Regions from separate parts of the Rummeliibacillus sp. SL167 genome, predicted to be linked through region 2. Evidence: riboswitches for the same ligand, from Rfam matches in the RefSeq annotation. Region 2 holds a riboswitch; each other region holds the start of a gene.
What was found. Region 2 has a riboswitch for thiamine pyrophosphate ahead of FEZ13_RS03580 (thiamine phosphate synthase). Riboswitches for the same ligand answer to the same signal wherever they lie in the genome.

Region 1 (4,778 bases), 670 kb from region 2:
TCGAAAAGGGGAATAGCCGTTTTGAACAAATTACGTTTCAAAACAATCAAATTCATCATATCTACTCGAACGAGAAACAACGATTTTACCTAGAAACATATGATTTGTCTTTAAAAAAATCAACCAACACTGTAGAAATACAAAATTTAGATCGTCTTTTACCAATGGGCGATAAGAATTACTTTTTAACAAGCCTAGAAGTGCTGAAATAATCACCTTGTAGAAGAAGTATGTGAGGGTTTTTATTCGTATAATAAAAATAGTATGCTGAGGGCTATCTCTAATCCTAGCATACTATTTTGCGTTTAGGATAATTTAAAGGGATTTTCTTTTAAAGGAATTTCTGACAGCGCCGTTATGATAAACGATTGGTTGAATCTGCATGAACAGGTAGCAAACTTCTACTATACCAAGTTGAAGGGAATAAACAAGGAGCAACTGCCAGTATAGATTTGATTCTTTCAACTAACACACAGTAGGAGATGAAAAATTCTCCCCTGTGTGAAGTTCTTCTTATTGATAAATTTGACTTCCTTGATGACGAAATTCAGAAGCTTTATCCTTCATGCCTTCTCCAATGACATCTTCAACCGTAAGTTTTTTATCTTTTGCTAAATTTCGAATATCCTGTGAAATGCGCATACTGCAAAATTTAGGACCACACATTGAACAAAAATGCGCTGTTTTAGCGCCCTCAGCTGGTAATGTTTCATCATGGTATTCTAATGCTCTTTCAGGATCGAGAGATAGGTTGAATTGGTCCCTCCAACGGAACTCGAAGCGTGCCTTTGATAAGGCATCATCTCGTTGTTGGGCACCTTTATGTCCCTTTGCTAAGTCAGCAGCGTGTGCAGCAATTTTATACGTAATCACACCAGTACGCACATCTTCTTTATTGGGCAAACCTAGATGTTCCTTTGGTGTTACATAGCATAACATCGCTGTGCCAAACCATCCAATCATCGCGGCACCAATTGCAGAGGTGATATGGTCATAGCCAGGTGCAATATCTGTAGTAAGTGGGCCTAATGTATAAAAGGGAGCTTCCTGACAGATTTCCATTTGTTTATCGACATTTTCTTTGATCAAATGCATGGGGATATGTCCTGGGCCTTCGATCATGACTTGTACGTCGTGTTTCCAAGCAATCTTGGTTAGTTCTCCAAGTGTTTCGAGCTCAGCAAATTGCGCTGCATCATTCGCATCCGCAATGGACCCTGGGCGTAAACCATCACCCAATGAGAGAGCGATATCATACGATTTTGCAATCTCACAAATTTCTTCAAAATGACTATAGAGAAAATTTTCTTCATGATGTGCTAAACACCATTGTGCAAGGATTGAACCCCCACGAGATACGATTCCAGTCATACGATGAACGGTCAATGGAATATAGCGTAAAAGTACACCTGCATGAATCGTAAAATAGTCTACACCTTGTTCTGCTTGTTCGATCAAAGTATCTTGAAAGACTTCCCAAGTTAGATCCTCAGCGATTCCACCAACTTTTTCTAAGGCTTGGTAAATAGGGACTGTTCCAACAGGTACTGGAGAATTTCGAATAATCCATTCTCTAGTTGTATGAATATTTTTACCTGTAGAAAGGTCCATAATTGTATCAGCACCCCAGCGAGTCGCCCAAGTCATTTTTTCAACTTCATCTTCGATAGAAGATGAGACAGCCGAGTTTCCAATATTAGCATTGATCTTCACATAGAAATTTCTTCCTATGATCATAGGTTCAATTTCAGGATGATTAATATTGGCTGGTATAATTGCTCTCCCTTCAGCTACTTCTCGACGAACAAATTCGGGTTCTACATTTTCTCTTATGGCGATAAATTCCATTTCAGGTGTGATCAACCCATTCCGTGCATAGTGAAGTTGTGTGACATTTCTTCCTTTTTGAGTACGCAATGGTTGACCATTGATGCAAGGAAATTGCTCCATAGAATGAGTCCGATCTTCTTTTTGATAGCCATTATCTTCAGGTCTGATATTTCTGCCTACATATTCCTCTACATCGTTTCTCTCCAAAACCCAATCACGACGAAGGGGGGATAAGCCTTCTCGAATATGAACGGAGCGATGTTTGTCTGTATATGGGCCACTTGTGTCATAGACACGCAATGGAGGATTTTTCATAACGTCCGTATTGTTATGTGTTGGCGTTAAAGTAATTTCACGCATTGGCACCTTTATATCTGGACGTGATCCTTCTACATATACTTTCTGACTTCCTGAAAAACTGGACATAATGGTGAAATTTAATTCTTCATTCGTTTTTTTCATACGATTTCCCTCTTTTCTTATTGATAATAGGGATAGATCTTGTTTGACAGCGAATATCAAAAGAACAAAAAAGCCAGCCCCATTTTATTTATCAAATGGACCCGGCATATAAACATAGATATAATGATCTACGTTGCTCAAGTGATGTAACATCCCCACGCTGGTATGAACCAGATCAGGTCCCGAGGGTTAAGAAACGTCATTGTGTTTCTCTCTCAGCCCAACTCACTGGACACCCCTTGTTATCAATATAAAATTTTACATCTAAATTATAGATTAATAAACAAAAAAGTAAAGATGCAATAATTGATAGATTCATATGACTTTAAAAGGATTTATTGAGTACATGGCGAAATAGGAAGTATACAGTATTTTGATGGAGGGGATAAAAATGGCAAAGAAAATTTTGATTTTGGCTGGAGACGCAGTAGAAGCATTAGAGATATATTATCCTTATTATCGTTGCCTTGAAGAGGGATTTCATGTAACGATAGCCGCTCCTAGTGTAAAAAAGATTCAAACGGTCATACATGATTTTGTTGATGGAACGGACGCAAGAATGTCAGCATTTTGCATTCTTGCGTTTTTTGTATGAGATTCTTTTCTAAGGACAATGAACATCAATGAATACAGGTGATGAAATGATCGATACCCTATTTTTAGAAAACAAAATAGTAAAACGTGGAGAACAATTAGAGCAGAAACCTACACTAAAATCTCCTGGAATATATGAGTTTACCATTATTAAAAAAACTGCCAGAACCTATCGGATTACTTCTAAAATTCGAATGGGCGAAACGATAGGATTTTCGGTATGTGATGGAGAATTAGAAAAATATCACTTCAAGGAAAATAGTCAAAAACAATGGCATCATAATTTTGAGATTATTCAAAAATTTCACCACTTTTTCATCGTATGCTCAATGGATAATGGATGAATTCTCACAGGGGATGCATGAGCAAGAAAGAACATTAGGGGGTGTAGAGGAATGGAAGAAATGGATTTATCAATAGAAAAAAAGCCCATATCTATATTTGATGAAAACTTACATCAAGTGGATATGAACAAAACAATGCGCGATATTGCATCACTTTCCGGTGTTTTAAACGATTTGCATTCACAACAAATCTACCAATCACCAATTGAAATCCTCCGATTTTTAAGGTTGTTGCAGTTATTAAATGAGGAAGCTCTGGGAATAAACTCAACGCGTCGTCCGATTGGAAATGCGGAAGAACTATTTTATCGCTATCTTCACCGTTATAATGACGAGGAACCACCATCATTAGAAAAGGTTGGGCAAATTGTTCATACATTAGCTAAGCATAGTTGGATTTCAAAGCAAGCAAGAAAACTAAAGCTATTAGATAGAGGAAAACGAATGATCGACGCACTTATTCGCCTGGCAAATGATTCATTAGCTTACCACATGCAGGATGATATTTCACGTCTATTATTTCAGGCTCGTCGTGATGCAGAGTTAAGTGAAGCATATGATGACAGAGGGATTTCGGGAGGAAATAAAATTGCTTCCATGATCCAAAATGTAGAAGACGCCATCGAGCAAATTGAATTGCGGCAATTAGAATTTTTGGCAGAAAAAAATGCTTTACCACAGCTTGAGAAAATTCATGCATTAATGGCGGATTTAGATGACAAGATGAATGACCGCTTAAATCTGTTTAAAACGGTTGATGAAAGTTTAGGGATGACTCCTTTAGTAAGGAGAGGGACCGCAGCTTTAACGAAGGGAACTGGTTTAAGTCTTGGCATACTCAATAAATATAATCGATTTGTCATGATGAAAAATACACCTATTACGACCAATATTTCTCCAGAAAAGGTTCGACAATTTATCATGAATATGTATGAACCACCGATTGATTCAAATATTCCAAATGCGCATGACATCTTTAGTTTTATGGAACAACAAGAATATGAGGATGAAGCAATGGATGGTATTTGGGTCCCTATTAAATTTACAGCGCCCATTAGTAAGCAAGACATTGAAGATGGCATTGATTATTTAGAAAACTATGAACCTCAAGTGAGTTCAGAGGATATTGCAGAAGAGCCGATTCAGTATGTTGAAAATCTAATCGAAGAAGATAATATTCACACTGCATTTTCTGAAGCTTCCTGGCAAATGACGAAGGCCGTCATTCATACGGAAGAAGTAGAAACGTATCTAGAGAAAGAAAATGTTGCCGAACTAGAACAATTGATTATTGAGGCAGGCTCGCCGAATTGGGGAGATAGTATTCGAACAATGCTTGCCATATCAGCATTAATCGGAAATCAAAATGTAGAGGAAGACCGAAAAAGAGAAGTACAAGCTTTTGAAAAAGAATGGGAGTGGATCAATGATGACGACAGAAAACATATTGTACGACAACGAACAGCAAAACCTAAATCCTTTGATGGTGATGCAAAATCTTAAAGCATTTTTGTCTACAGAAGAAGAATTAGTCTTCATGCAATTACT
Region 2 (4,778 bases):
TCAAAATTCCTTGACCTGAGCCAATAGGAGAAGCACCAGGCATGATGGCATGCACGCCAAGTTCTTGTAATTTGTGAGCAAGTACTACGTCGTCTGAAATATACGGAAGTACAATAAATCCTTCCGAAAGAAGGATTTCACATGCGCGATACGTTTCAAATGGATCCGGCAATAACGTATCATCACAGCCAATTACTTCAACCTTGATCATATCACAAAAACCAGATGCCTTAGCGAGTTTTGCAATGCGTACAGCTTCCTCAGCTGTTTTAGCTCCCGCTGTATTCGGAAGTAAACGATAGTTTGATAGATCAATCTTATCTAGCAAATTGGGTTGTGATGGTTCAAAAATATTCATACGACGTACAGCAAATGTTAAAATTTCAGCCTCTGAAACTTCTATCGCACGACTTTGAATATCAAAATCTGAAAACTTTCCTGTTCCAAGTAATAATCTAGATGTAAATGTATATGGTCCAATTTGATACATATTAACCGCCTCCTACAAATGTCACAATTTCGATTGTATCGGTTGACTTTACAACCTGTGAATAATCTTCTTTTTGTAAAATAACTCCATTTTGTTCCACAATCACCATTTTATCTTGGAGTTTTAAATAGATAAGTAATTCCTGAATCGTTCCTACAGTTTCCGGTATTTCTATCGTAGTCCCATTAATAGACATAATTCCCCACCATTTTATTTGCCATGTATTCACCAACAAATGGACTCAACAAAATGCCATTTCGATAATGCCCCGTGGATACAAATAGTCCCTGAATCGTAGGATGTGCTTCCATATATGGTCGCCCCTCATTCGACTCTGGTCGTAAACCTGCCCAAGTACGATCCCAAGTCGCATCCTGTAAAGCAGGAAGGATTGAAAAAGCGCGTTGTAAAATATCTGCTACACTAGATGCCTTCACCTGTTCTTGAAAAGAATGAGGCTCCATCGTCGCGCCTATTACATATTTGCCATAACGTTTTGGAGCGATGTAAAATCGTTTCAAAAATAGCGGAGCCTTTAGTAAAGGACGATTACTTTTTAAGGAAATCACTTCACCTTTTACTGGATACGTACCATAATTTTTATTAAATTGCTTTAGAAATGGCGTACTCCATGCCCCTGTTGTGATACAAACCTGTTTGCAAGGGAAAAAGCCTTCTGTTGTTTGGACACCGGTCACTTTTTCATCCTTTACAACAATTTGTAGGACAGTTGTATATTCGAAGATTTCGGCACCGCTAGCTGCGGCCGCAAGTGCTTGTCCTTTTGTCAATGCTGGAGCTAAAACATGTCCGTCTGTTGGATAATAGACTGCACCTACTATTTCTGAAGAAACATTTGGCTCGACCTTTCTTACTTCTTCTGAGGAAAGTAATACGGCTTCCTCTCCTGCTGCTATTTGCCAAGTACGAATTTCTTTAATTCTTTGCCATTCTTCTTCCGTATGTGCAATCCGATAGATTCCCTTCGCTTCATAGCCAATATCAATTCCCGTTTTTTCACGGATTTTTTCAGCAACTTTTGGGAATAAGGCTCTGCTTTTTCTAGCCATATCATATAAAGGATCATATTCGTCCCATTCAGCTTGAACGCCTAGAAGCCCTGCGGCTGCGTGAGAAGCACCAGATGCAATGTCGTTTTTTTCAAGAATGGCTACATGTAGCCCCTGCTCTGCAAGACAATGTGCGATTGTACTACCGATGACACCGCCACCAATAATAATACTGTCATAACTTTTCATCTTCCCACTCCTCGAGTTTATATGCATATTCTTTTACTTTCTCAACTGGATCAATAGCCTGCCATATCCCCGACATAATGGCGATTCCAGAAGCCCCTGCCGCACAAACTTCCTTCGTATTTTGTGGAGTGATTCCACCAATAGCGATCACAGGCTTTAAAACCTTCTTTGTTAGCTGCTGCAATAATTTTGTACCACGGCAAGGTCTTCCTTTTTTACTTGTCGTATCAAAAATATGCCCGTAAAGTAACCAGTCGGCTTTTGTATCAGAGGCCTCTTCAAGGGAGTGAATGGATGCACCAATATGAAGAGCTGGAAATTTATCACTAATAATAGCGACGGGAATACTGCGGTAACCAAGTTGCACATGACTGATACCTGTAGCAAGCGCAACATCAATACGGTCATTCACGACCAGTTTCTCTAACGGAAAACCTTGTTGTTGTAAGTTTTGAATACAATCATATAGCTCAGATGCTGTACGATTGGGCTCTCGTATATGCAAATAGCTTAAATATGGTTCTAATTTTGGTGCAAAATGAATCACTTCCTCTAAGGAACGCTCACCATCCGTTATGATATGCAACTCTATTTTTTTATCCAATTCTTTCATCATCCCATTCTTCCATATCGAATCACCCGACGTTGAAATAAAAATAACGATTTATTCACTTCCTTTCGTTGCAATCCCATACAAAAAGCCACCTCTCAAGCTCGAAGAAGTGGCTAAAATTTTGTACGATATAACAAAAGTAGCGCCACTTCCCTTCGCTAGTATTATCTAGATCAGGTCATAAGAGTTGAGTTTTTCTCTCTCAGCATATACATGCACCCCTAGTGGTCAATCCCATATTTAGTTGTTCATAGAATAGAAGATAAAAACGTCCTTGCTTCCTAAGGTCAGGAAACAAGGACGTGTATATGCGATATCCTAATGCTTCCCTACGCTAGCATAATCTAGATCAGGTAAAAGGATCATGAGCTTACGGCTCTACTCTCAGCTGGCAACACCAGCTCTCCTAGCAATTATTGTATGAAATTACAAGTCAAAGTATAGCACTACCGATTTAATCGTTCAATAGCCTACTTGAAATTTAATAGATGTTGAAGATTGAATAATAGTATCAGTTGTGTTGATTAGGGAAAAATGGGTAATAAATTTAGCATGATTCTAAAAAACATGTATTTTAACTCCATTCATGTAGATCTTCGGCTTACTCGAGTCCTCGAAAATGTATGCACATTTCCTTTGTGCGGTGTGGATTCAGGAAGTCCATTCAATGCCCCTCGGGAAAAGCGAACAGTTGAGATCCCACAGCGAAGCGAGGAGGCTCAAGCCGCGCCCGCAGGAAAGCGAGCAAGCCATAGCGGAAATCAGCGAATACACTATATTTTGTGGAGAAAACTGGATAATCCACCCTTGTAAAAGCATATGATAAAAATAGTTTTTAGAATAATCACTAGCAAGCTATTTTGGGATGAGTATCTTTTCTTTTGAGTATTTAACATTTTTAATCCATGCAATAATGATTGAAATGATCAACACAAATCCTAAATAACCCATTGCTGGGTAAACAGCACTAACAAGTTGGATAAAGCCGACAAAACTTAAGGCGAATCCAGCTAAACCAATTACCCACACAATCCATTTAAAATGCTTGCTTTCTAACGGTACGATTCGAGCAGTAAATGCATAGAGCATCCCCACAGCTGTATTATAAATCATACCAAGTAAAGCAATGGCCATAATGACACCAATAGCAGGTGACATTTTAGTCGCTAAAAGAAGCATTGGCATATCTGCCCCACCAATTTGATCTATTTTTGTGAAAATTGCGACATTTATAAGCAAAATAAGAATACCTAGTCCGACTCCACCTAAAATCCCGCCATGTTTTGCTATTTTTTCACTTTTTTCTACTCCTCCCATAACGGCTAGCATCGATGCTCCTGCTGCAATATTATAAGATACATACAACAATCCTCCTAAGAACCAATTGGCAGCACCAGAAGTTTGTTTTTTCGCTAACATATCCATGTCAGCAGCACTTAAATCTGTGGTAAAAAGAGAATATATCGCAATAATCACTACTAATAATAAAAGAAAAGGTGTAATCGCACTAATCGCACTAATAATTTTATGAACATTAAACATGAGCGTTAATACTGTAATGATTAGCATAAACAAACTACCATACACGGCTGGAAGACCAAACTGACTTTCAAAAATGGAGCCTGCACCTGCTAGCATAACGACTGCAACACCAAATAAGAAAAATGTAATGACAAAATCTACAACAACTCCAATATATTTACCACAAATTTGATAGACAACTTCTTTATGAGAAGTCGCATGCAAGCGACTCCCTAATGTTGTTAAATTCATGCCTAAAAATGCAAATAGTGCGGTTGCAAGAGCTGTTCCTGCAACTCCCCACCAGCCAAAGCTAGTGAAAAATTGCAAGATTTCTTGACCAGAAGCAAAGCCTGCGCCAACAATGACGCCGATGAATGCCCCTGCCATTTGGATACTTTTCTTCATCGAACCGCCTCTTCATCTGCTAAGTTATATTCCTTCTTCTTCACCGTCAATTGATCGATACGTTCAAGGTTTGGTTCATAGCCAATACCTGGTTGATCCGGTACTGTGATATATCCGTCCTTCACGATTACTTCTGGATTGATAATATCACGATCCCAATAATGTTCAGACCCTGCAGTATCCCCTGGCAATATAAAGTTGGAAAGCGTCGTAATTGCCACATTGTGAGCTCGCCCGATACCTGACTCTAGCATGCCGCCACACCACACTGGGATTCCTTTTGACTGACAGTAATCATGGATCTTTTTCGCTTCAGTTAAACCACCAACACGCCCAATCTTAATATTAATAATGCCGCAGCTTCCAAGTTCCACTGCTTTCCGTGCATCTTCTAAGGAATGGATACTCTCATCTAAACAAATAGGTGTTTTGAGCTGTTTTTGTAATGTTGCATGATCGATGATATCATCTGAAGCAAGCGGTTGTT
Region 3 (4,778 bases), 1.6 Mb from region 2:
ATTTACAGAGAATATCTTGAAGGTTCCAGTATGCTACAGATAGCTAGGGGTTTGGAGGCTGACGGAATTCTGACGGGTGCAGGCAATCCCAGATGGCATACCAGTACCATCAATAAGATTTTGAGGAATGAAAAATATATCGGTGATGCGCTATTACAGAAAACCTATACGGTAGATTTTTTATCAAAGAAAAGGGTACCCAATAATGGTATTGTTCCACAATACTATGTAGAAAACAGCCATGAGCCTATAATCCCGCGTGAAATTTTTATGCAGGTTCAGGAACAGCTTGTCAAAAGAAGATGTGTGCATATAAGTAAGAATGGAAAGAAAAGAAACTATAGCAACAAGCATCCTTTATCACAGATGGTTTTCTGCGGCAACTGTCATGAAATATTTCGAAGGGTTCATTGGAATAACCGAGGAAAGAAATCAATCGTATGGAGATGCGTCAGCAGATTGGAAAACACCGGTTTATTTTGTACCGCTTCCACTATACTTGAAGATACGCTTAAAGAGAAAATTGTAGAGGCCATCAATGTAGCGGTCAGCGGAAAAAACTCTTTTCTGGCTATACTGAAAAAGAATATTGAAACCGTATTAAGCGTGGATTTGGATGAGACTACAGCAGACATTGATAAAAGGCTGGAAGAACTCCAAACCGAGTTGATCCAAAAGGCAAATTCAAAGGAAGCATACGATAATATTGTCAACGAGATTTACCGACTACGTGATCTAAGGCAAGAAACTCTTTCGAGAAACGCTCTCCGCCAAGATAAGAGGGATCGGATTGCTGAAATGACGGACTTCCTTAACACGCAAACCGGTGATATTACGGAGTTTGATGATAAACTGGTCAGAAAACTAGTTGAAAAAGCGATTGTATATGATGATAGGTTAGTGGTTGAGTTTAAGTCGGGGCTGGAAATAGAAGTGAAACTATAGGATTTCAATATGATTGCTGCCAGTTGAGGAGGAAACCCTTCTTAATTGGCGGCATTTTGTTTTATAAAAAAACATTTTTTTCTGTATAATTGTAACGGCGTGGTTAAATATGGATGTTAAAATATACAACTTAATTTCTTCAATCCAACCAAAGGCGGGCCCCAACGTTTATTATATGAAATGTGCAGTAAAAATCCTCAACACAATAATGCTGATGTTATTGTAGGTAAAGTATGGCTTTGGAAGATCTTACGCGGCTGCTATTGAGTTCTGCTACCTCATTTGCTTTCTCCAACAAACGGAAATTAAAAAGATTGGCCAGTTCATTTCATCTCATGATCCTGTTCTATACGAAAGAAGAGCAGAAATTAAAGGTTGCTTTTTTTGTCGTGTTGTAATATAATTAAAAAAGAAAAAAAGGGGAGCTTGCTTTAAGCAGGCTGAGAGTAAGCTGTTTGCTTAGACCCTTAGAACCTGTTGGTTAACACCAGCGTAGGGAGTATATCGATACTTTTGTATTTGAAGGACGCTTTCTACACGGGGTGTCCTTTTGTTATAACTAAATATTGTATTACTATATTTGCGAGGGAACTGAACAAGTTGAAAAAGGTTAAGACCTGACCTCTGGACCTGTCGGTTAATACCGGCATAGGGAAGCAATTTCTTATGCCGTATTGCGGCTGAAAGAGCTTCCAATCTTATTTGGAGGCTCTATTTTTATTTATAAACAGGAGGATATAATCAATGCCATTCATGGACGAAGTATTGAAAAGGAACATGCCAATTTGGGACAAATGCATTGCTACACCTTTTATCACCGAACTGCAAGCAGGCATATTGCCGTTTGAGAAGTTTAAGAACTACATGATACAGGACAGCATTTATCTAAAGCACTATGCCCGTGTTTATGGGAATGCCATGTATCACTCCACCGTTCTCAAGGATATTCAGTTATTTTATTCCGTCTTAAGTTTTCTAACGGATACCGAGTCTGCGGTGAGGTTGAACTACTTAAAGCAATTCGGAATGACCGACGACGACATAGAGCTGATAGCTCCCTTGCCAGAAAATAAGAAATATATCGATTTTTTACTTGACGCTGCGGAAAGTGGCAACGTTTGCGAAATGATTATGGCTGTTCTTCCCTGTATGTTGAGTTACAGCTACATATTCAGGAAGATCGCCGCTATGCCAGGAACCGCAAATTCTAGGTATTGGGATTTCATTCAGGACTATGCCGATGACGGATATTTTGAAAGCTGCAAGCTCTGGAGCGCATTCGCAGATAGCAAATGCTCGGCTATGCCGACGAAGGAACAGGAGCGATTGATGCATGTATTTGAACAGGCCAGTTTACTTGAACTTGATTTCTGGGAAATGGCATACAAGGAGTAAGCCATGAAAAGAAAGATCTGTTATGTTGTCGGTGCTGGGGAAAATTACGGCTTGGACTTCACCGCTTGTCCGGCGGATATGATTATCGCCGTTGATGCGGGCCTACGTTACATAGAGCAAAGCGGCATGACCGCCGATCTGGTGATAGGCGACTTCGACACTTTGCATTTCAAGCCGGAGCATCCAAATGTTATAGAACTGAATGCCGAAAAAGATGATACCGACATGTTGGCGGCTGTTCGAGAAGGCATCAAAGCAGGATATGAGGTCTTTCATATCTATTGTGGAATGGGCGGGCGCGTGGAACACACAATTGCAAATATCCAGCTTTTAGCTAAACTGTCCCAAAACGGCAAGCAAGGATTTTTATTCGGTAGGGACTGTATTATAAGTGCTATTACAAACAAGACTCTATTCTTTAATCCACAGGCTTCTGGCTTTGTGTCGGTATTTTCATATTCTGAAAAATCAGAGGGCGTTTATATAAAAGGCTTAAAATATGAGCTTCATAATGCCACATTGACGAACTCTTTCCCTATCGGGGTCAGTAATGAGTTCATCGGCAGAGAAAGCTCAGTTGTTGTAACAAACGGGACACTATTGGTTGTTTACCCAAAAATAATAACGGAGGTTTTTATTCTATGAAAAAGGTATTGAGTATAGCGGGATCTGATTGCAGCGGCGGAGCAGGTATTCAGGCCGACCTAAAAACATTTTCAGCTCATGGCGTATATGGAATGAGTGTCATTGTTTCTGTAGTTGCGGAAAATACGAGCCGGGTAATTGACATTCAGGATATAACGCCGGATATGATCTCAAAGCAGATCGACGCCGTATTTGAAGATATTGAGGTTGACGCCGTTAAAATTGGTATGCTCTCCACGCCACAATGTATGTGCGCGGTTGCTGAAAAGCTGCGGGAGTACAAACCTCACAATGTTGTAATAGACCCGGTGATGTACGCCAAAAACGGCTGCGCCTTAATGAAGCCTATGGCTGTTCAGACCTTGATTGATGTTATTATTCCCCTTGCCGATGTGCTTACACCGAACATCCCCGAAGCAGAAAAAATCGCTGATATGAAAATCACCTCTGTTACAGATATGGAGGCCGCTGCCCGAAAGATATACGACATGGGCTGTAAGGCCGTTGTCGTAAAGGGCGGTCATGCGGTTGGAAATGCTTTGGACGTTCTTTTTGACGGGGAAAGTATTTATCACTTTGAAACAGCCCGAATTGCCACGAAGAACACACACGGCACAGGCTGCACATTTTCGTCTGCGATTGCTGCACAGCTTGCCAAAGGATTGCGTATCAATGAGGCGGTCGCGGCGGCAAAGAAATATGTCACAATGGCTATTGAACACTCCCTTGCCATCGGAAAAGGCAACGGGCCTACCCATCATTTTTATGAGTTATATAAGTACGGCTTGAAAGAAAGTGAGGATATCTAACGATGGAAAGAGATTATTCGTTATATCTCGTAACTGACCGTAGCCTTATGACCACCGACACATTATCCGAAGCGGTTGAACAAGCCATTTTAGGCGGTTGCACAATGGTACAACTACGAGAAAAGAACATTTCATCCCTTGACTTTTTTAAGCTGGCAACAGAGATCAAAGCGGTTACGGATAGTTTCGGCGTTCCTCTTATTATCAATGACCGAATAGATATTGCTTTAGCTGTTCATGCGGCTGGCGTACATATCGGTCAGAGTGACATTCCCGCCGCCATTGTAAGGGAAATCATCGGTGATGATATGCTCATGGGGGTATCTGCATCTTCCGTTTCAGAAGCAATACAGGCACAAAAGGATGGAGCTGACTATTTGGGCGTTGGCGCGATGTTTCCCACGGGTACGAAAACAGATGCTGCTATCGTATCAATAAAGGAGCTGCAAAACATCCGGCAATCTGTCGCTCTCCCTATCGTGGCGATTGGCGGGATCAACAAGGAAAACGCTGGGCTGTTTCATGATATGGGGATAGACGGTTTAGCCGTTGTGTCTGCGATTATCGCACAGCCAAATATACGGCAGGCGGCCTCCGAGCTGAAGCGGATATTTCTGGAGGGGACAAACCTATGAACTTTCAAGCTGCAATTTTTGATTTAGATGGAACACTACTTAATTCAATGGACGTTTGGGAACAGATTGACATTGATTTTTTAAAAAAGCGCAATTTGACCGTACCGGAAAACTATGTCGCTGAAATCTGTGCCCGCAGCTTTGAGGAAGCGGCGCAATATACGATAGACCTGTTCGGACTGAATGAAAGCATTCCCGCAATTGTTGAAGAATGGAACTGTATGGCAATATCGAAATATAGGAATGATGTCGGCTTGACACCTTATGCGCTGGATTACTTACTTCGCTTAAAAGCCGAGAACATCAAATTGGCTATTGCCACGGGTTTACCCGAAGAATTGTATCTGCC

Region 1: it holds a riboswitch for thiamine pyrophosphate, as region 2 does, so the genes downstream of both, thiC (phosphomethylpyrimidine synthase ThiC) here and FEZ13_RS03580 (thiamine phosphate synthase) in region 2, are expected to answer to the same signal.
Region 3: it holds a riboswitch for thiamine pyrophosphate, as region 2 does, so the genes downstream of both, FEZ13_RS10680 (TenA family protein) here and FEZ13_RS03580 (thiamine phosphate synthase) in region 2, are expected to answer to the same signal.

Annotation. Positions count from the first base shown of each region.
Region 1 covers NZ_VCBM01000001.1:1,468,269-1,473,046, reverse strand. Annotated here, with positions in the region: gene FEZ13_RS06605 (hypothetical protein) at 1-212, shown strand, start outside; gene thiC (phosphomethylpyrimidine synthase ThiC) at 514-2,292, opposite strand; TPP riboswitch at 2,428-2,542, opposite strand; gene FEZ13_RS06595 (type 1 glutamine amidotransferase family protein) at 2,684-2,887, shown strand; gene FEZ13_RS06590 (hypothetical protein) at 2,916-3,230, shown strand; gene FEZ13_RS06585 (hypothetical protein) at 3,282-4,733, shown strand; gene FEZ13_RS06580 (hypothetical protein) at 4,660-4,778, shown strand, end outside.
Region 2 covers NZ_VCBM01000001.1:795,135-799,912, reverse strand. Annotated here, with positions in the region: gene FEZ13_RS03595 (thiazole synthase) at 1-490, opposite strand, end outside; gene thiS (sulfur carrier protein ThiS) at 492-686, opposite strand; gene thiO (glycine oxidase ThiO) at 676-1,749, opposite strand; gene FEZ13_RS03580 (thiamine phosphate synthase) at 1,736-2,365, opposite strand; TPP riboswitch at 2,496-2,595, opposite strand; TPP riboswitch at 2,672-2,780, opposite strand; gene FEZ13_RS03575 (YkvI family membrane protein) at 3,218-4,291, opposite strand; gene menC (o-succinylbenzoate synthase) at 4,288-4,778, opposite strand, start outside.
Region 3 covers NZ_VCBM01000001.1:2,375,272-2,380,049, reverse strand. Annotated here, with positions in the region: gene FEZ13_RS10685 (recombinase family protein) at 1-945, shown strand, start outside; TPP riboswitch at 1,354-1,462, shown strand; gene FEZ13_RS10680 (TenA family protein) at 1,690-2,340, shown strand; gene FEZ13_RS10675 (thiamine diphosphokinase) at 2,344-2,985, shown strand; gene thiD (bifunctional hydroxymethylpyrimidine kinase/phosphomethylpyrimidine kinase) at 2,982-3,794, shown strand; gene thiE (thiamine phosphate synthase) at 3,797-4,429, shown strand; gene FEZ13_RS10660 (HAD family hydrolase) at 4,426-4,778, shown strand, end outside.